3 regions of the Burkholderia plantarii genome follow, and region 3 is predicted to be linked to each of the others. Evidence: predicted binding sites of a transcription regulator. Region 3 holds the regulator's gene; each other region holds the start of a gene.
The links. Region 3 encodes NrdR, which represses ribonucleotide reductase genes. Its sites were predicted from a motif close to CACNANATNTNGTG; they were not measured.

Region 1 (6,661 bases), on a different replicon from region 3:
TGCGCGCCACCTCGTCGTAGAACTTCATGATGTCGTCGCGGCTCCAGTAGTACTGGATCGGACCGAGGGAGAGTTTCATCGCGGGGATCATTTCCATGGGCGCGAGTAGGCGCCGAGCGTGTCGGTCTGCCCTTCGGCGAGCGTGCCGAGCGAGCGGGACCAGGCGGGATCGAAACGCATCGCGTCGCCTTGCTGTGCGAGCCGGTCGAGCGCGGCGCGCCAGACGCGCGTGACGGCGGCGGTGTAGGCCGGGCCGCGCTGCCGGCCCTCGATCTTGACGGCGCGCACGCCGATGCGCGCGAGTTCGGGCAGCAGCGACAGCGCGTTGAGGCTGGTGGGTGCCTCGAGCGCGTGGTAGCGCTGGCCGCAGACCTCGAAGCGCCCCTTGCAGATGGTCGGGTAGCTCGACGGTTCGCCCGCGCGATAGCTGTCGACGAGCACCGAGGCGAGGCGTGCGTCGAGCCAGGTCTGGCCCGCTTCCTCGCGCTCGATCCAGTGGACGTGGCGGGCCGGCGAGCAGACGCCGTCGAGGTTTGGCGCGGCGCCGCTCGCGTGGGCCGACAGCGCGCAGCGGCCCTCGACCATCACGCACAGGCTGCCGAAGCCGAACACCTCGATCTCAACCGAAGTGTTGGCCACCGTATTCGCGATCTGTTCGAGCGACAGCACGCGCGGCAGCACGGCGCGCTGGATGCCGAACTCGTCGCGCAGGAAGTTGATGCCGGCGTGGCTCGTGACCGAGCCCTGCACCGACAGATGCAGCCGCAATGACGGATGGACGCGCGCCGCGTAGGCCATCAGCGCGGGATCGGCGACGATGATCGCGTCGATGCCGATCCCGGCCGCCAGGTCGATCGCGTGGGTCCAGTGCGAGAGGTCGGCGCCGCTCGCGTAGGTGTTGATCGCGAGCAGCACCTTGCTGCCGGCCGCATGGGCATGCCGCACGCCGTCGGCCAGCGTGTTGCGGTCGAAATTCAGGCCCGGGAACGCACGCGCGTTGGTGTCGCCCTTCAGCCCGACGTAGACGCAATCGGCGCCGCCGTCCACGGCCGCGCGCAGGGCGGGCAGGTTGCCGGCGGGGCAGACGAGTTCGGGAATCTTCAGCTCAGGCATGGCATTCATGGTCGATCGTGATCGTGGCCGGCGCGCGCGAGCCCGCCGGATCGGTGATGCGCGGGTACGCGGCAAGGCGCGCCCAGCCCCGTCGGTGGCGCGCCTTGCCGCGTCGGCGCTGCGTCGGGCCTCATGCGTGACGGCGCACCTCGACGGCGGGCAGCACCGCGCGCATTCGGTCCAGCAGCGCCGGCCCCGGGTAGCCGGCCGGCAGCGGCGCGTCCAGCAGCGGCGCCGAGGTGCAGCCGGTGCCGCGAAACGGCTGCAGCACGAGCTTCGTGATGCCGCGTTGCGCCAGCGTCTGCGCGACCGCCAGCAGGTCGGCGTCGTCGAGCAGCGCCGGGTGAATCGTGATCCGGCATTCGAACGCCACGCCGCTACCGGCGATCAGGCCGAGCGAGCGATCCGCCGCCGCGCCGCTGCGCGCGACCTGCGTGATGCGCGGGTAGGCGGTGAACGGCGCCTTGACGTCGAAGCCGACCCATTCGAGCATCGGCAGGCACTGCGCGAGCCGGTCCGGATAGGCGCCGCCCGTATGCAGCGCGGCCGCGAAGCCCATGCGCCGGACCTGCGCGATCATCGCCGGCAGGTGCCGCTCCACGAGCGGCTCGCCGCCGCAGAACACCACGGCGTCGAGCAGGCCCGTGCGGCGCGCGAGCCACGCCAGCGTGTCGTCCCAGGCTTGCGGGCCGGCATGGCAGGCACGCGTCTGCAGATGCGGGTTGTGGCAGTAATGGCAGCGCCACGGGCAGCCAGAGACGAACACCACGCAGGCCAGCCGCCCCGGGTAGTCGCACGTCGAGAACGGTACGACGCCACCAAGTTTCGGGGCATGCGCCAGCTCAATGATCATCGTCAACGAGGCTGGACGAAGAACAAGCGTTCGGCGAATTCGCCCTGTTTGCCGGTGTTGAACGCCGAGACCGGGCGGTGATAGCCCATCACGCGCGTCCAGATCTCGCAGCGGGTGCGCTCGTGATCGGCCAGCGCGACGGCGGGCGGGCTTGCCGGGTGGTCGCGCAGGGCCGGGAGGGAGGCGGTTGAAGTGGTGTGATCGTGCATGGTGGATGACCCTTGAGAAAGCCGATGAAAGTGGCCGACGAAAGATGGCCGGTAAAAAGGGCGAGCGCGAGGGCGCGCGCGGCGCGCGGGATGGACGGCGGCCCCGCGCGTCAGGACGGCGGGCAGGCGCCGTCGAATTCGGCGCAGCGGCGCGCGGCTTGCGCGGCCTTGTCGGCGAGCCGCTCGGCGTCGCACTTCGGGCAGAACTCATGCCGCCCGCTCAGGTAGCCGTGCGTCGGGCAGATCGAGAACGTCGGCGACACGGTCAGGTAGGGCACGCGAAACCGCTCCAGCGCACGCCTGACGAGCGCGCGGCACGCGTCGGCCGACGACACGGCCTCGTTCATGTACAGATGCAGCACGGTGCCGCCCGTATAGCAGGCCTGCAGCGGCTCCTGGCGCGCGAGCGCCTCGAACGGATCGTCGGTGAAGCCGGCGGGCAGCTGCGTGGAGTTCGTGTAGTACGGCTGGGCCGGCGTGCCGGCCTGCAGGATGTCCGGATAGCGGCGCCGGTCCTCGCGGGCGAAGCGGTAAGTGGCGCCTTCGGCCGGCGTCGCCTCGAGGTTGTAGAGGTGGCCCGTCTGTTCCTGGAAGCCGGCGATGCGGTCCCGGATATGGGCGATCAGCCGCAGCGCGAGCCGATGGCCGGCCTCCGTGGTGATGTCGTCGGTGTCGCCGGTGAAGTTGCGGATCATCTCGTTCACGCCGTTCACGCCGAGCGTGCCGAAGTGGTTGCGCAGCGTGCCGAGATAGCGCCGCGTGTAGGGGTAGAGGCCGCCGTCCATCAGGCGCTGGATCAGCGCGCGCTTGATTTCCAGGCTGTGCCGCCCCAGTTCCAGCAGTTCGTCGACGCGCGCGAACAGGCCGCGTTCGTCGTGGCGGAACTCGTAGCCGATGCGCGCGCAGTTCAGCGTCACCACGCCGATGCTGCCGGTCTGCTCGGCCGAGCCGAACAGGCCGTTGCCGCGCCGCAGCAGCTCGCGCAGGTCGAGCTGGAGGCGGCAGCACATCGAGCGCACGTCCTGCGGCTGCAGCTCGCTGTTGATGAAGTTCTGGAAATACGGCACGCCGTAGCGCGCGGTCAGGTCGAACAGCAGCGTGGTGTTCGGATGATCCCAGTCGAACTCGCGCGTGATGTTGTAGGTGGGGATCGGAAACGTGAACACGCGGCCGTTCGCGTCGCCGCGCATCATGATCTCGAGGTAGGCGCGGTTGATCATGTCCATCTCGGCCTGCAGCTCGCCGTAGGTGAACGGCATCTCGCGCCCGCCCACGTAGGGCACCTGGTCGCGCAGGTCGGCGGGGCAGGTCCAGTCGAACGTCAGGTTCGTGAACGGCGTCTGCGTGCCCCAGCGGCTCGGCACGTTCAGGTTGTAGACGAGTTCCTGCAGGCATTGCCGGACCTGCGCCTCGTCGAGGCCGTCGACGCGCACGAACGGCGCCATGTACGTGTCGAACGACGAGAACGCCTGCGCGCCGGCCCATTCGTTCTGCAGCGTGCCTAGGAAGTTGACGATCTGGCCGACCGCCGACGACATGTGCTTCGGCGGCGTGGCCTCGACCTTGCCCGGCACGCCGTTGAAGCCTTCGTGCAGCAGCCGGCGCAGCGACCAGCCCGCGCAATAGCCCGACAGCATGTCGAGATCGTGGATGTGGATCGCGCCGCAGCGGTGCGCGGCGCCGATCTCGCGCGGATAGGCGTGATCGAGCCAGTAGTTGGCCACCACCTTGCCGCTCGTGTTCAGGATCATGCCGCCGAGGCTCCAGTCCTGGTTGGCATTGGCGCTCACGCGCCAGTCCGAGCGGTTCAGGTATTCGTCGAGGGTGGCGCCGACCTCGATGCGCGTGTCGGCGGCGGGCGCCGCCTGCCCGTTCGGGCCGGACTCGAACGCTTGCGCCGTGGCGCGATGGCCGTGTTCCAGCAGTGCCTGCCGCGCGGCGGCCCGTACCGCCGCGGTGTCGGGCCGGCCGGCCCGGGCCGCGAGGCGCGACGTGATCAGGCGCGCGAGCGTGTCGGCCGCGGCCGCGTCGAATTCATCGGTGGCGTGCGCGGCGGCTGCGAGCGCGCGGGCGAGGCGCGCCGGATCGAACGGCACGATGCGGCCATCGCGCTTGCTGACATGGGTGGGTCCGACGGTCATGAGCTGATATCCAACATGTAGTGTATTTCGCAATGGAAATAACTATATGTGGTATCCATGCCGGAAGGAGCGCCGGCCGGGCGCCGGGCTTGCTCCACGTCATGCCGGGCATCGGTGCGCGACGATCGGCTTCGTGGGGGGCGCGTCGCGCCCGCACGCGGCGGTGGCGATCTTTCGCTACCGGTGGGCCCGTTGCGCGACTTCGGCGCGTGTCGAGCACGCCGCGCGGCATCGTCGCGAATGGCCGCCTGCCGCGCGGCGATTCTCGCGGGCTGCGCGTCAGTCCGGGTTCGGCGCGTACACGGGCGCGCGGTCGGCGAAGAAGATGCCGTGCGGCGAGCGGCCCACCGCGATCGTCGTGACGAGCTTGCGCGTGCCCAGGTCGATCACGCCGACGTGGCGCGAGAAGCGGAACGTGACCCACAGGAAGCGTTTGTCGGCGCTCAGCTCCATGTCGTCGGGGCCGGGCATCAGGCCGGTGATGTCGCCGGTGCTGGTGAGCGTCGTGTAGTCGAGCACGCTGATCGTGCTGTCCACGCGATTGGTGACGGCCACGTGGCGGCCGTCATCGAGCGAGCGGAAGTTGTGCGCGCCGCGCCCGGTATGGATGCGCTTCACGACCTCGTGCGTGACGCAGTCCAGCACGGCGACGTCGTCCTCGCCGGTCATCCCCACCAGCAGGTGGCGGTTGTCGGGCGTCATCCAGAGCCCGGCCGGGTCGCGGCCCACTTGCGCGCGCCAGGCGACGGTCTGGGTCGGCAGGTCGATCGCCGCCACTTCGCCCGACTCCTGCAGCGACACGTAGACGGTGCGGTTGTCCATCGAGAACGTCATGTGGCTCGGCATCCTCGCGAGCGGCAGGCGTTTGGCCAGCGTGAAATGCAGCGGCGCGCCGTAATGGTAGATGTCGACGCGGTCGAGCCGCAGCGCGTTCGTGACGAACCATTTGCCGTCGGGCGAGAAGCCGAGCTGGTACGGATCCTCGATGTTCTGCAAGGTGCCCGTCACGCGGCCGGTGGGCGGATCGACGAACATCAGGTTGTCGGACACCGAGTTCGCCACGAGCAGCGTGCGGCCGTCGGGCGTGATCATCAGGTGATGCGGTTCCTTGCCGGCCGGCAGCGTCGCGACGACCTTGCGCGAGGCTTCGTCGATCAGGTTCAGTTTGGCCTCGGCGGAATCGAGCACGATCACGTTGTCGGCGCGGGCGGTGAGCGGGGCGCCGGCGGCGCAGGCGAGCGACAGCAGCAGCACGCGCAGGCGCGCGGCGGGAGAGCGGGACATCCTGGACTTCCTGGAGCGAGTGTGGCGAAAACGAGGCCGTCCGGGCGCGGCCCGCGGTGGCCTGTCGATGTGGCTGCCGCGTGCCGTAAGGCGCGCCGAAGCGTTTCGTCAGCCGGACCGTGTCGGCGCGCGGTCGCGCGAACGGCAGTGACGCACGTTAGCCGGTGTGGCCGCGAGACGTCCAATGCATTGTGCGGATGACCGGATGAGCCGCGGACATGAGTGGAATAATGCGCCGCGCGCCATGCAACGAAGTGCCGCCGGGCGCAGCAATCGATGTCGCCGGGCATGGGATATTCGTTGCGCACGCAACGGATTGCGAGGCGGGGGTGCCATGCCCCTGAAGGCTCAGCGCCGCGTGCCGAACAGCCCGCCGAGCGTGGCCCGCAGCAGGTCGCCCGAGGTCGGCCGGCTCACGAAGCTCATGGCCGGCGCGTAGGTCAGCTCGAAGATCAGCGCGCCGAGCGTCTCGGCCTCGATCGCGAGCGAGGGCGCGAGCGCGAGCAGCCGCTCGCCGAGCGCGCCCCAGTGCGAGCGCAGCACCGCTTCCTGCGATTCGCGAAACGTCTCGGCCGGTTTCGCGTGGCGCGCGTATTCGAGCACCAGCAGCGGCCAGTTGCCCTCGCGCGAATGCCGGTCCGCCCAGGCCGCGATCCGCTCGATCGCGTCGTCGATCGTCGCGGCCTCGCCGATCGCCGCGTGCAGGTCGGCCACGCTCTGCTGGCCGTGCGCCTCGAGCATTTCCAGGAACAGCGCCTCCTTGCCCTGGAAGTTCGAATAGACGGCGCCCTTGCTGAAGCCCGCCACCTCGGCGATCCGTTCGAGCGAGGTGGCCGCGTAGCCGTCGCGCGCGAACAGGGCGGCCGCCACCTCCAGCAGCCGGGTTCGGGTCTGGGCCTGGCTTTCCTCGCGCGTCAGCCTCGCCATGCGTGTCTCCATTCGGGATGCGGGTTGAATGCCCGGAAGTATACAGATACCATTCAGTATCTGAAAATTGAAACCGCCTGCTTCATGTACAAGAAAGGAACCGCGCTCGAACTGCAGTTTGCTCCGCGCCGGCT
Region 2 (6,661 bases), 230 kb from region 3:
GATTTCCTGCGGCATCCAGTGGTTCGCGCAACCGGCCAGATACTTTTCCCACGCCCACTTGTATTTGAACGGCACCAACTGATTGACGTCGGTCTTGCCGTTGATGATGCGCTTGTCGGCGATATTGACCCGCTCCTGCGAGCCGGCGACGGTGGCCGACGCGGAAGCATGCGGCGCGACCGCGAGATCACCTTCGAAAATGTCGCGTACCGACGGAACCTGATGAGCGGCAGGCGTCGTGGCCTGCACTCCGACAGCCATTCCTGCGGGAGCGCGCTGCGCTCCGCTCGCGGGAGTTACGGCCGTCTTCTCGTCATCCCAATTGAGCATAAATTCTCACCATCAATTTAGAACGGTTTGTACCATCTTTTCATGAGCGATAAAAGGGTTCGCTCACGAAAATTCCTTTTTCGATTCGCGTTGCGACCTTGATACAACACTTTGCGCAGCGCGGATTCGATCGCGACATGCAGCTCGCGTGTGATGCGATGTGACCGGCGTGTCGGGCGATGATCGTCGCGGGTGCGATCGACCTCGCTCGCGGCACGCGTTGCCGGCATTCGCGAATGCGTGTCGCGAGGCGGCCAAAGTACGGATTCCTTATCCGTTTTGTAGTCGACGGCGGCGCGCAGTTCAACCGTCGATGTCGATTGCTGCCGGGATTGCGCGCGCCGCCTTCGTCACATGCCGGCCGCCGTTACTGGCAGGCCTCGCATTCCTCGAAGCCAGGATCGCCCGGACGCATCATGCAGACCGGGCCATCGATTTCGATCCCCGCCTCGGCCGCCGCCGCGTTGAGCGCGCCGGAGGACGAACCGCCCGCCGCGCCGAAGCCACCGGCCGCGCCTTGCGCGCCGCCCGCGGCACCACCCGCCGAGCCACCGCCGGTGTCACCCGAGGACGGCACGGCGTTCAACGCGCCGTGCGCGACCGTCGACTTCTCGACGTGCGTGGCCGCCATCGTGCGGAGGTAGTAGGTGGTCTTCAGACCACGCAGCCAGGCGAGCTTGTAGATCTCGTCGAGCTTCTTGCCCGAGGCGCCCGCCATGAAGATGTTGAGCGACTGGGCCTGGTCGATCCACTTCTGACGGCGCGAGGCCGCCTCGACCAGCCACTTCGGATCGACTTCGAACGCGGTCGCGTAGATCGCGCGCAGGTCCGACGGGATCCGGTCGATGCGCGAGAGCATGCCGTCGAAGTACTTCAGGTCGGCGACCATCACCTCGTCCCACAGGCCGCGCTCCTTCAGGTCGCGCACCAGGTACTCGTTGACGACCGTGAACTCGCCCGACAGGTTCGACTTCACGAACAGGTTCTGGAAGGTCGGCTCGATGCACGGCGAGACGCCGATGATGTTCGAGATGGTCGCGGTCGGCGCGATCGCGATGCAGTTCGAGTTGCGCATGCCGTGGACCGAGATCCGCTCGCGCAGCGACGCCCAGTCGAGCGAGCTGCTCATGTCGACCTCGACGTAGCCGCCGCGCGCTTCCTCGAGCAGCTTCAGGGTGTCCTGCGGGAGGATGCCGCGATCCCACAGCGAGCCGCGGTAGCTCGAGTAGCGGCCGCGTTCCTGCGACAGCTCGGTCGACGCCCAGTAGGCGTAGTAGCAGACCGCTTCCATCGAGCGGTCGGCGAACTCGACCGCCGCGTCCGACGAGAACGGCGTGCGCAGCAGGTGCAGGCAGTCCTGGAAGCCCATGATGCCGAGGCCGACCGGACGGTGCTTCAGGTTCGAGTTACGCGCCTTGGCGACCGCGTAGTAATTGATGTCGATGACATTGTCGAGCATGCGCATCGCCACGCTGACCGTGCGCTTGAGCTTGTCGTGGTCGAGCGCATAGCTGCCGTCGGCCTGCTTGACCAGGTGCGCGACGAGGTTGACCGAGCCGAGGTTGCAGACCGCGATCTCGGCGTCGCTCGTGTTCAGCGTGATTTCGGTGCAGAGGTTCGACGAGTGGACCACGCCGACGTGCTGCTGCGGCGAGCGCACGTTGCAGGGATCCTTGAACGTGATCCACGGGTGGCCGGTCTCGAACAGCATGCCGAGCATCTTGCGCCAGAGCTGCTGCGCCGGGATCTTCTTGAACAGCTTCAGCTCGCCGCGCGCGACCTTGTCCTCGTAGCCGCGGTAGGCGGCCTCGAACTCGGCGCCGAACTTGTCGTGCAGGTCCGGGCAGGTGGACGGCGAGAACAGCGTCCAGTCGGTGCCTTCCATCACGCGCTTCATGAACAGGTCGGGAATCCAGTTCGCCGTGTTCATGTCGTGGGTGCGGCGGCGGTCGTCGCCGGTGTTCTTGCGCAGCTCGAGGAACTCCTCGATGTCGAGGTGCCAGGTTTCGAGGTACGCGCAGACGGCGCCCTTGCGCTTGCCGCCCTGGTTCACGGCCACCGCCGTGTCGTTGACGACCTTCAGGAACGGCACGACGCCCTGCGACTTGCCGTTCGTGCCCTTGATATGCGAGCCGAGCGCGCGCACGCGCGTCCAGTCGTTGCCGAGGCCGCCCGCGAACTTCGAGAGCAGCGCGTTTTCCTTCAGCGCTTCATAAATGCCGTCGAGATCGTCGGCGACCGTCGTCAGGTAGCACGACGACAGCTGCGAGCGGCGCGTGCCCGAGTTGAACAGCGTCGGGGTGGAGCTCATGAAGTCGAAGCTCGACAGCACGTTGTAGAACTCGATCGCGCGCGCTTCGCGGTCGATCTCGTTCAGCGACAGGCCCATCGCGACGCGCATGAAGAATGCCTGCGGCATTTCGATGCGCGTGCCGTCGACGTGCAGGAAGTAGCGGTCGTACAGCGTCTGCAGGCCGAGATAGCCGAACTGCAGGTCGCGGCTCGCGTCGAGCGCCTCGCCCAGACGCACCAGGTCGAACTGCAGCAGCTTGTCGTCGAGCAGCTCGGCTTCGACGCCGCGCTTCAGGAACTGCGGGAAGTATTCGGCGTAGCGCGCCTGCATCTCGCCCTGCGCGACTTCCTCGCCGAGGATCTCGCGGCGGATCGTGTGCAGCAGGATGCGTGCCGTCACCTGGCTGTAGGCCGGGTCCTTCTCGATCATGGTGCGCGCGGCCAGGATCGCCGAGTCGTAGACCTGGCTCATCGGCACGCCGTCGTAGAGGTTCTTCACCGTCTCGGCGACGATCGGATCCGGGTTGACGGCGCTGCCGAGCCCTTCGCAGGCCGAGGCGATCAGGCCGCGCAGCGCGCCCATGTCGAGCGGACGCGTGACGCCGGCGTCGGTCACGTTGATGCCGGCCGCGCCGGCCTGTGCGTCGGCCGGGGCATCGCTGTGCGCGCGCTCGAGGTGACGCTTCTCGCGGTACAGCACGTAGGCACGCGCGACGTTGTGCTCGCCGCCGCGCATCAGCGCGAGCTCGACCTGATCCTGGATATCCTCGATATGGAACGTGCCGCCGTTCGGGCGGCTGCGCACGAGCGCGCGCACCACGCTCTGCGTCAGCTGCTCGACGAGCTCGCGCACGCGGGCCGACGCGGCGCCCTGGCCGCCATTGACCGCGAGGAACGCCTTCGTCACGGCGATCGCGATCTTCGAGGGCTCGAAAGCCACCACGCTGCCGTTACGGCGGATCACCTTGTAGTCGGCGAACGTCGCTTGCGGCGCGAGCGCGGGCGCGCCCTGCGAAGCCGTGCCAAGAGGGCGGCTCTGGGCGCTCTCGAATTGGGACGTCCCGGTGTCGGTCGTTTGCATGTGCAAAGCTCCTGGTGCTGGATGGTGCGGAGAGATCCGCGGATGTGAACGATTAACGCGCGCGCTGGGGCGCATGCGGCAGAACGAAAAAGCGGCACGGGCCGCGCGATACCGATGATTCGACGTCTGCTTTCGTCATGCGTATCGCGCCCCTTGCCGCTCGTGTCTGCACGGGTCGCGGTGTGCCGGGCCTGGCCGCACACCGCGCCGCGAGTTTCCCGGCATCACCTGCCGGCCGGAGCGGATCGCCTGAAGCGCCCACTCTCTGAACACTACATCTAGTGAGAAACTCATCAACTAGCACCAAGTATAGTGGACGATAGAGCTATCTCAAAATGGAAAATTTGGCCCTGCCCGGCGCGATTTGGCTTGACATCAGGCGAGTGCAGACGGGGCAACGGATCGGGCCGTTTCATGACGCCCTCGGGTCGGCGCGACGCGCGCCGACGTCGCGCCCGTTAGTGACGGTAAGGAAAGGATTCGGGCGGCAGACCGGTATCGGCCGCCAGGCGTTGCCAATCGAAGTGCGGACCGGGATCGGTCTTGCGGCCCGGCGCGATGTCCGAGTGGCCGGCGAGCGCCTCGACCGGATAGCGGGTCGCGAGCGCGCGCACCAGCGCCGCGAGCGTCACGTATTGGGCGGGCTCGAACGGCACGTCGTCGGCGCCCTCGAGCTCGATGCCGATCGAGAAGTCGTTGCAGCGCTCGCGGCCGAGGAAGGTCGAGACGCCGGCGTGCCAGGCACGCGCCTCGCACGACACGAACTGGATCAGCTCGCCGTCGCGCGCGATCAGGAAGTGCGCCGACACGCGCAGTCCGCGCAGGTTCGCGTCGTAATAGGGATGCACGTTGCAGTCGAGCCGGTTCTGGAACAGCGCGACGATCGCGTCGCCGCCGAACTCGCCGGGCGGCAGGCTGATGTTGTGGACCACCACCAGCATCGGCACCACGCCGGCCGGCCGCGCCTCGTGATTCGGCGACGGCGCGTGGCGCGCGCCCGGCACCCAGCCGTCGGCGCCGACCTCGAACACCGCGCTCATTGCGCGTCGCGCGCCGCCGCCGCGTGACGGGCCGCGTGCTCGCGGCTGCAGAAGTAGTCGCCGCCGGCCGCGATCGCGTCTCCCTTCGGCGTATGCACGCCGCACACCGCGCAGCGCACCATCGGCTCCGGCAGCGAGGGCGCGCGGGCCGCCGACGGACGCGGGCCGCCCTGGCCGGGCGCGCGCGCGCCGGCCGGCCAGGAGGCTGCGCCGGGCGCGGCGCCGCCGCGGCTCGTGCGCTCCTGCGCCTGGCGCAGCTTGCGCGAGACCCAGGAGCCGGCGATGAAGAGGAGGATCAACAGCAGAAGGTTACGCATCGCTTTGAGACCATCAGACCACGGAACGGTGCAGCAGCACCTCGAGCACGAAACGGCTGCCGACGTAGGCGAGCAGCAGCGCGCCGAACGAGGCCAGCACCCAGCGCGCGGCACCGCGCCCGCGCCAGCCGGACAGCCGACGCGCGACGAGGATGCCGCCGAACATGAACCACGAGAGGATCGCGAACACCGTCTTGTGGTCGAAGCGCAGCGCGCGCGCATCGACCTGCTCGCTGAACAGGATGCCCGAGGCGAGCGTCAGCGTGAGCAGCACGAAGCCGGCGCCGATCAGGCGGAACAGCAGCTTCTCGAGCGTGAGCAGCGGCGGCAGCGTTTCGAGCCAGCTCGTGAACACGCCCGCCGAGTCGATCCTGCCACCCTGCCGCAACGCCTGCAGACGGCGCTCGGTCATCAGCATCAGCACCGCGTGCAGCGCCGCGATCGCGAACAATCCATAGGCGATGTTCGCGATCAGGAAGTGCATCTTGAACAATGGCGCGGCGGCATAGGGCAGCACGCGCACGCCGCCGAACACGAGCGGCAGCAGCGAGGCGAGGCAGGCGAGCGGCAGCACCAGCAGGCGCAGGCCGTCGAGCGGGAAGAAGAAGCTCTCGATCCAGTAGATGCCCGCGCCGAGCCAGAACATCGCCGACAGCGCGAACGCGAAGCCGAACACCATCGCGTCGTGCGGGAAGATCGTGGCATGCAGCAGCACGCCATGCGCGAGCAGCGCCGCGAACAGCAGCGCGCGGCCCGTGCCGCCCACGGCGGCGGCCGATGCGCCGGGCTCGCCCGGCACCGGCGGCACGCTCGCGGCGAGCGGCTGCACGAGGCCGGAACGGTGCGCCCGCCATCCCGCGACGGCCAGGCCACCGTACAGGAGCGCGGTGAGGGCATACAGTACAATATCCATGTTCGAAGTTTACACTAGGCCCCTTGCCCGCGACGGCTGTCAATATATAGCACGCGCGCCTTCGGGCCCCACTGCCCATCGCTCCCCATGCTCGACAATCTCACCCAACGGATGGCGCGCGTCGTCAAGACGCTGCGCGGCGAAGCCCGTCTCACCGAAGCCAACACGCAGGAAATGCTGCGCGAGGTCCGGCTTGCGCTGCTCGAAGCCGACGTCGCGCTGCCCGTGGTCCGCGAGTTCATCGCGAAGGTCAAGGAAAAGGCGCTCGGCGAGGAAGTGATCAGCTCGCTCTCGCCGGGTCAGGCGCTGGTCGGCGTGGTGCAGAAGGAGCTGACCGCCGTGATCGGCGGCGACTACGAAGGCAAGGCGGTCGAGCTGAACCTGGCCGTCACGCCGCCGGCGATCATCCTGATGGCGGGCCTGCAGGGCGCTGGCAAGACCACCACGGTCGGCAAGCTCGCGAAGCTGCTTCGCGAGAAGCAGAAGAAGAAGGTCCTGACGGTGTCGTGCGACGTCTACCGCCCCGCCGCGATCGCGCAGCTGAAAACGGTGAGCGAGCAGGTCGGCGCCGATTTCTTCCCGTCCACGCCGGACCAGAAGCCCGTCGAGATCGCGCGCGCCGCGCTCGACTGGGCCAGGCGCCACTACCATGACGTGCTGATCGTCGATACGGCCGGCCGGCTCGGCA
Region 3 (6,661 bases):
TGCCGCCAGTTCGTGAGCGGCGCGGTACAGCGCCGTCACCGCCCCGAGCCGATGGCCGCGTGCGATCTGCCGCCGGTACGACGGCACCGCGAACGCGGCGATCAGCGCCGCCACGGCCAGCGCGATCGCCAGCTCGACGAGCGTGAAGCCCGGGCGGCGTCGTGCTTTCATGGCCGCCCCGATGCATCGGATAGACATCGCTTCCCCTCCCTCATGACGGCGGCGCCGCCACACGGCGCCAGCGACGCGCGACGCGACGCGTATCGTCGAACGCAAGCTGCAGTTGCAGCCAGGCCGTCGTCGTGGGCGTCGCGCCGGTGCCGCGCGCCGTGATCACATAGGCACGCCAGCGCGGGCGCGACGCGATCGGCCAACGCTCGATCAGGCAGGCTGGCGGCACGACCGCGCCGGGCCAGGACGCGAACGGCCGCCATGCCGACGGGCCGTCGAGCGCGCCCGGCTGCCGCCACATGAACGGCTCGGCCGACGACGCACTCGCACCGGCCGGCTGCATCGCCATCGATGCATGGTGGACGACGGGCGTCGGCACGTTCGCGGGCGCTGGAGCCGTCTCGGCGACGAACGAAACGCGCTCGGCGAGACGACGCTCGCAGGCGTCGAGCGCGGCCTCGGCCGCATGCAGCGCGATGCTGCGTGACGCATAGGCGCCCACCGATCGGGCATCGGTGATCGACATCTCGAACCAGCCCGCGCTCGCGACCAGTAGCGCCGCGATGATCGTCAGCACCCCCGGCAAGGCCGAGGCCGTCGATCGCGCGCGGCGACGCAGCCGGCCGACGGCTGCGCCATGCCCGGCTGCATGCCGACGCCCGGCGCCGTTCGGATGGGCTCGTGACGCCGCGCGACTCGGACCTGCCGACGACTTCGCGGCCTCCACCTGATTCATTTCTCCGCTCCCGATGCGCCCGCCGGCAGGCCGGCGTTTCGCAACGACAGCCAACGCCGCGCGCTCCAGCGGCGCCGCCCGTCGCGGCTCCTCTGCATCGTGCCGTCGCAATCGAGATAGCGTGCGGCCTGCGCCGGCGCCGTGCCTCGCACCTGCACGCAGACTTCGATCGCGACGACCTCGCGCCACGCGCCGGCCGCCAAAGCCGAGGCGTCTCGCCATGCAGCCCTCCCTCGCAGCCGATACCGCAGACGCAGGCGTTCGATGCCTTCCACGAGCGGCTGCGCGACGCCGGGCCGGCCGCTGCCCTCGCAATACAGCTCCGGGCCGCGCGCCGACCTGCCTGACCGCACGAAATAGCGGTTGACGACCAGCGGCCGGTCGCCCACGGCGCCGACGCCCTGCCCCAGGCAGTCGGTCACGCGCCCGTCCGCGGTCGGCCAGGTGGAGACGGCATCGCCGACATAGCGCACGAGCAAGCCATCGGAGCCGTCGGTCTCGGCAAAACAGGCCGGCCGCGTGGCGTCACCGGCCACGCGCCCCGACGAGCATCCGAACAGCGGCGCGACACCGGCCATGCGCGCATCGAGCGGCACGAAGCCCGCCATCCGCACCGACTGCGCGACGAGCGTCAGTGCGACCGCCGCCGCGTCGCGCGCTCGCGCGGCATCGACCGACGCGCCATAGGCAGCACGCTGGGTCCGGTACAGCGCCACGGCGGCGGCCAGTACGAACGCCGCCAGCGCCAACGCGACGAGCGCCTCGACCAGCGTGTGCGCGCGCTGACGGCGCTTTCTCACGGCAATGGACCCTCGGAATAAGCCAGTGCGACACAGCCGGCCGGCTCGCGCGTGCCGCTCGCCCATTGATCGCAAGCGCGCGGTGCCGCGCCATGACCGCGACGCCGCCAGAACACGGTGACGAGCGCGTGGCCGTCGCGCGTCGCTTCATCGAACCGCGCGCCGGGCAGGTCGGGCGTGGCGCGCGCCCAGTCGACCGTCGACACGCTTTCGCTGCGCGCCAGTTCGGCACGCGAATCCGCGAGCCGCCACGCCTGCACACGCATCGCCAGATCGGTCTCGAGATGGCGCATCGTGAGTTGCGTGCCGAGCACGCCGACCGTCGCCCCGGCCAGCAGCAGCAACGCGATCGCGACTTCGAGCAGCGAACTGCCGGCCATTGCCGCCCGTGCATGCCTCATCGGGCGGCTCCGCAGCGTCCCGGCGACAGCCGGGCCCGGCCGCCGGCTGCAATCCTCAGGCAACGCGAGGCATCGGCCGCCCCCGTTGCGGAGGTCGGCGCACCTGGTGAAAAGTCGAAGCGCCGGAAGCCGCCGATCACCTGCCCGACGGGCGGCGTGAACACGACGTCGGCCGCGGCGCCGTCGACGCGTACGCCGGGATCGGCCGGAATCCTGCGCAGGACCGTGCCGCGCGCCGGGCCGCCCGGCGCCGTCACATCGAGCGCCACCACCGCCCATGCGCACGACCACGCGCCGTCGCCGTCGCAGCGCTGCCGGGCCTCGACGCAAGGCGGCCCGGCGCCGCCATCGCCGCGGCACAGCGCGACGCGCACGCCGCGCGCGACCGATTCGACACGCGCCGCCGCGAGCGCGGCGAGCATGGTCGTTGCGCGCGCATCCACCTGGTCGCGCTGCCGCCACGCGACGAACGACGGCATCGCATAGGTCGCGACGAGCGCCACCAGCGCGAGCGCCACCATCGATTCGACGAGCGTGACGCCCGCCGCCCTGCTTCTGTCCCGCATGATCCCGCTCCGCCGACACGACGCAACGACTGTAGCGGGGCGAACGCGGGCGCGCCATTGGCCGGACGGCCGAATGGCGTGAGCCGACCGCGCCGGTGACAATCGTCACGGCGAGATCGGCTTCAGGAGACCGGAAATGAAATCGGGAAGGGTGGAGTCAGCGCTTGCGGGGCGTCTTCGACGGCCCCGAGCGGCGGAATTCCTCGATGACGTCGGCGAATTCGGAGACGTCCTCGAAGCGCCGGTAAACCGACGCGAACCGCACGTAGGCGATCGTGTCGAGGCCGCGCAACTCGTTCATCACGAGTTCGCCGAGCTTTTCGCTGCGCACCTCGCGCTCGCCGGTGGCGAGCAGCTGGTATTCGATGCGCGACACCGCCGCATCGATCGCGTCCGCCGCCACCGGGCGCTTGCGCAACGCCAGTTGCATGCTCGCGACGAGCTTGCGGCGGTCGAACTCGGTGCGGCTGCCGTCCTTCTTGACGACGGCCGGCAACGCCAGCTCGACCCGTTCATACGTGGTGAAACGCTTGTCGCAGGCGGAGCAGCGGCGGCGCCGGCGAATCGCGGCGCCGTCCTCGGACACGCGCGAATCCACCACCTGCGTGTCGTCGTGCCGGCAGAACGGACAGCGCATGACCGATCAGCGGTAGACCGGGAACTGCTTCGTCAGCTCGGCCACCTGCGCGCGCACGCGCTCGATGGTCGCCGTGTCTTCCGGATTGTCGAGCACGTCGGCGATCAGGTTGCCGACGATCTCGGCTTGCTTCGCGCCGAAGCCGCGCGTCGTCATCGCCGGCGAACCCAGACGAATCCCGCTCGTCACGAACGGCTTCTCCGGATCGTTCGGAATCGCGTTCTTGTTCACCGTGATGTGCGCCGCGCCCAGCGCCGCTTCCGCCGCCTTGCCCGTGATCTTCTTCGCCTGCAGGTCCACCAGCATCACGTGGCTTTCCGTGCGACCCGACACGATCCGCAGCCCGCGCTTGACCAGCGTCTGCGCCAGCACCCGCGCGTTCTCCACCACCTGCTGCTGATACGCCTTGAACTCCGGCTGCGCCGCTTCCTTGAACGCCACCGCCTTCGCCGCGATCACGTGCATCAGCGGGCCACCCTGGATCCCCGGGAAGATCGCCGAGTTGATCGGCTTCTCGTACTCGGCCCTCATCAGGATCACCCCGCCGCGCGGGCCGCGCAGGCTCTTGTGCGTGGTCGTCGTCACGAAGTCCGCGTGCGGCACCGGGTTCGGATACACGCCCGCCGCGATCAGCCCCGCGTAGTGCGCCATGTCCACCATCAGGTACGCGCCCACCGACTTCGCGATCCTCGCCAGACGCTCGAAGTCGATCTTCAGCGCGAACGCCGACGCGCCCGCCACGATCATCTTCGGCTTGTGTTCCTGTGCCAGCTTTTCGGCCGCTTCGTAGTCGATGTCCTCGTCTTCGTTCAGGCCGTAGCTCACCACGTTGAACCACTTGCCCGACATGTTCACCGGCGAGCCGTGCGTGAGGTGGCCGCCGTGCGCGAGGCTCATCCCCATGATCGTGTCGCCGGGCTTCAACATCGCGAAGAACACGCCCTGGTTGGCCTGCGAGCCCGAGTTCGGCTGCACGTTGGCCGCGTCCGCGCCGAACAGCGCCTTGACGCGGTCGATCGCCAGCTGTTCGACCACGTCCACGTATTCGCAACCGCCGTAGTAGCGCTTGCCGGGATAGCCCTCGGCGTACTTGTTGGTCAGCTGCGAGCCTTGCGCGGCCATCACGGCCGGGCTCGTGTAGTTCTCGGAGGCGATCAGCTCGATGTGATCTTCCTGGCGCTGGTTTTCCTGCTGGATCGCCTGCCAGAGGTCGGGATCAACGTTCGCGATGGTGCTTTGGGCTCTGTCAAACATACGGTTTCCGTTAAGTGTGTACAGGTTGACCGAGGCGGCCGAGTACATTGCGTTGCTGGCGGCATGGCCAGCCCGACGTGGCGGAAGAATCCGGTTGACGCGAGGCGGGACAGCCACCGGCGATGCACGCAACGGCGCACAACGGCTGCCCAGGCGAACGGCAAAAACGGCACCCTGCGCTTCACGGTGGGACGCTCCACCTTGACCCCGGAGGGTTCTATCGCCAGTCACGCAGGGGGTGATTAGCGCCGTAGTTTATTGGATGCATGGTGAATAGGCAACCGGCCGGGCCGCCCGCCGGCGCAATCGGGGAGCAAACAAAATCAGGCTGGCGGCCCCGTCCAGCGGGGATTTGCACGTTTTCCGCAATGCACCAAGGCAGCCCGAAAACCGCCTGCACGTCGATGCCGGCGTCACGCGGCGTCGCCTTGCCGCAACGCGGCAATGTCAGTAGGCTAACGCGTTCCCCATCGCTTCACCTCACCGACCAGGAGCAGCAGCAATGATCGTGTTCGTCACCGGCGCATCCGCAGGATTCGGCGCCGCCATCGCCAGGGCCTTCGTCAAGGGCGGCCATCGCGTCGTCGCCAGCGCGCGCCGCAAGGATCGTCTCGACGCGCTTGCCGCCGAACTGGGCGAGGCCCTGCTGCCCGTCGAGCTCGACGTGCGCGACCGCGCCGCCGTCGACGCCGTGCTGAAAGGCCTGCCCGCCGGATTCGCCGACATCGACGTGCTCGTCAACAATGCCGGCCTCGCGCTCGGCGTGGAGCCGGCCCAGAAGGCCAGCCTCGACGAGTGGCAGACCATGATCGACACCAACTGCTCGGGCCTCGTCACCGTCACGCACACGCTGCTGCCCGGCATGATCGCGCGCGGCCGCGGTCACATCTTCAACCTCGGCTCGGTTGCCGGCACCTATCCCTACGCGGGCGGCAACGTCTACGGCGCGACCAAGGCATTCGTCCGACAATTCAGCCTGAACCTGCGCACCGACCTGCTCGGTACGCCGCTGCGCGTGACCGACATCGAGCCGGGCCTCTGCGGCGGCACCGAGTTCTCGAACGTGCGCTTCCGCGGCGACGACACCAAGGCCTCGAACGTCTACGCCAACGTCCAGCCGCTCACGGCCGAGGACATCGCCGATACCATCTACTGGATCGCGACGCGCCCCGCCCACGTCAACATCAACACGGTCGAGATGATGCCCGTCGCCCAGGCACCGGCCGGCCTCGCCGTCCACCGCGGCTGAGCCCTTCCGGAAATCGCCCGGAGCCCGCTCCGGTCGGCCTTCGGGCGCCCTCGGGCCAGTCGTCGCACGCGCAACATTCGGTTACCAAACGGCGCGAAAGCTTCCGGTAGAATGCGCGCCATGAATCCGCCCAATCGACCGTCCGGACCGCCCAACACCGCCTTTTCGTTCGACTGGCCGGTTCGCGTGTATTACGAGGACACCGACGCCGGCGGCATCGTCTTCCACGCGAACTATCTGAAGTATTTCGAGCGGGCCCGCACCGAATGGCTGCGAGCATGCGGCCTCGACCAGCACCGGGTAGGCGCCGAAACGGGAGCGATGTTCGTGGTGCGCGATACCGCCGTCGACTACCGCGCCCCGGCCCGGCTCGACGACCTGCTGACGGTCAGGAGCCGGATCGAGCGCTTCGGCCGCGCCTCGCTGGTGTTCGTCCAGGAAGCCTGGCTCGACAGCGTGCTGCTCGCCTCCGGCCGCATCGGCATCGGCTGGGTCCATCGCGAAACCATGCGCCCGACGGGCATTCCGCCGATGGTGCGCACGGCGCTCGAACAGGGTCCGATGCAATGTCTGTCAACGGCCGACACATGAGCGCCGTTTAAACAGAGCCGATGAACTTGCGACCCTGATTCGGGACCAACGAGAACACCGGGCCGGAGCCAGGCTCGGGCCGCCGGCGAGAACGCCGGCCGGCCACCAAGAACCGGATGCCGGACCCGTACCGCGCCATGGCGACAAGGCGCGACGCGACGGCCAAGAAGCACGTTAACCACACACCTATGAACTCTGCACAAGACCTGTCGATCGTTTCTCTCGTCCTCAATGCGAGCGTGCTTGCCCAGGCGGT

Region 1: the regulator NrdR is predicted to act here: its motif matches at 4,357-4,370, upstream of bpln_RS29745 (ribonucleoside triphosphate reductase).
Region 2: the regulator NrdR is predicted to act here: its motif matches at 3,974-3,987, upstream of bpln_RS02420 (ribonucleoside-diphosphate reductase subunit alpha).

What each region holds. Positions count from the first base shown of each region.
Region 1 covers NZ_CP007213.1:3,069,694-3,076,354, reverse strand. The annotation lists gene bpln_RS29765 (U32 family peptidase) at 1-79, opposite strand, end outside; gene ubiU (ubiquinone anaerobic biosynthesis protein UbiU) at 88-1,113, opposite strand; gene bpln_RS29755 (anaerobic ribonucleoside-triphosphate reductase activating protein) at 1,244-1,972, opposite strand; gene nrdD (anaerobic ribonucleoside-triphosphate reductase) at 1,969-2,175, opposite strand; gene bpln_RS29745 (ribonucleoside triphosphate reductase) at 2,286-4,316, opposite strand; gene bpln_RS29740 (YVTN family beta-propeller repeat protein) at 4,596-5,600, opposite strand; gene bpln_RS29735 (TetR/AcrR family transcriptional regulator) at 5,949-6,527, opposite strand; gene bpln_RS38045 (rubredoxin) at 6,612-6,661, shown strand, end outside.
Region 2 covers NZ_CP007212.1:543,114-549,774, reverse strand. The annotation lists gene bpln_RS02425 (ribonucleotide-diphosphate reductase subunit beta) at 1-330, opposite strand, end outside; gene bpln_RS02420 (ribonucleoside-diphosphate reductase subunit alpha) at 698-3,703, opposite strand; gene ampD (1,6-anhydro-N-acetylmuramyl-L-alanine amidase AmpD) at 4,162-4,743, opposite strand; gene bpln_RS02410 (PP0621 family protein) at 4,740-5,060, opposite strand; gene bpln_RS02405 (cytochrome C assembly family protein) at 5,074-5,973, opposite strand; gene ffh (signal recognition particle protein) at 6,061-6,661, shown strand, end outside.
Region 3 covers NZ_CP007212.1:772,342-779,002, reverse strand. The annotation lists gene bpln_RS03405 (type IV pilin protein) at 1-171, opposite strand, end outside; gene bpln_RS03400 (pilus assembly PilX family protein) at 212-748, opposite strand; gene bpln_RS03395 (PilW family protein) at 904-1,707, opposite strand; gene bpln_RS03390 (hypothetical protein) at 1,704-2,108, opposite strand; gene bpln_RS03385 (GspH/FimT family pseudopilin) at 2,105-2,674, opposite strand; gene nrdR (transcriptional regulator NrdR) at 2,832-3,311, opposite strand; gene glyA (serine hydroxymethyltransferase) at 3,318-4,565, opposite strand; ZMP/ZTP riboswitch at 4,706-4,806, opposite strand; gene bpln_RS03370 (SDR family NAD(P)-dependent oxidoreductase) at 5,068-5,814, shown strand; gene ybgC (tol-pal system-associated acyl-CoA thioesterase) at 5,926-6,405, shown strand; gene tolQ (protein TolQ) at 6,594-6,661, shown strand, end outside.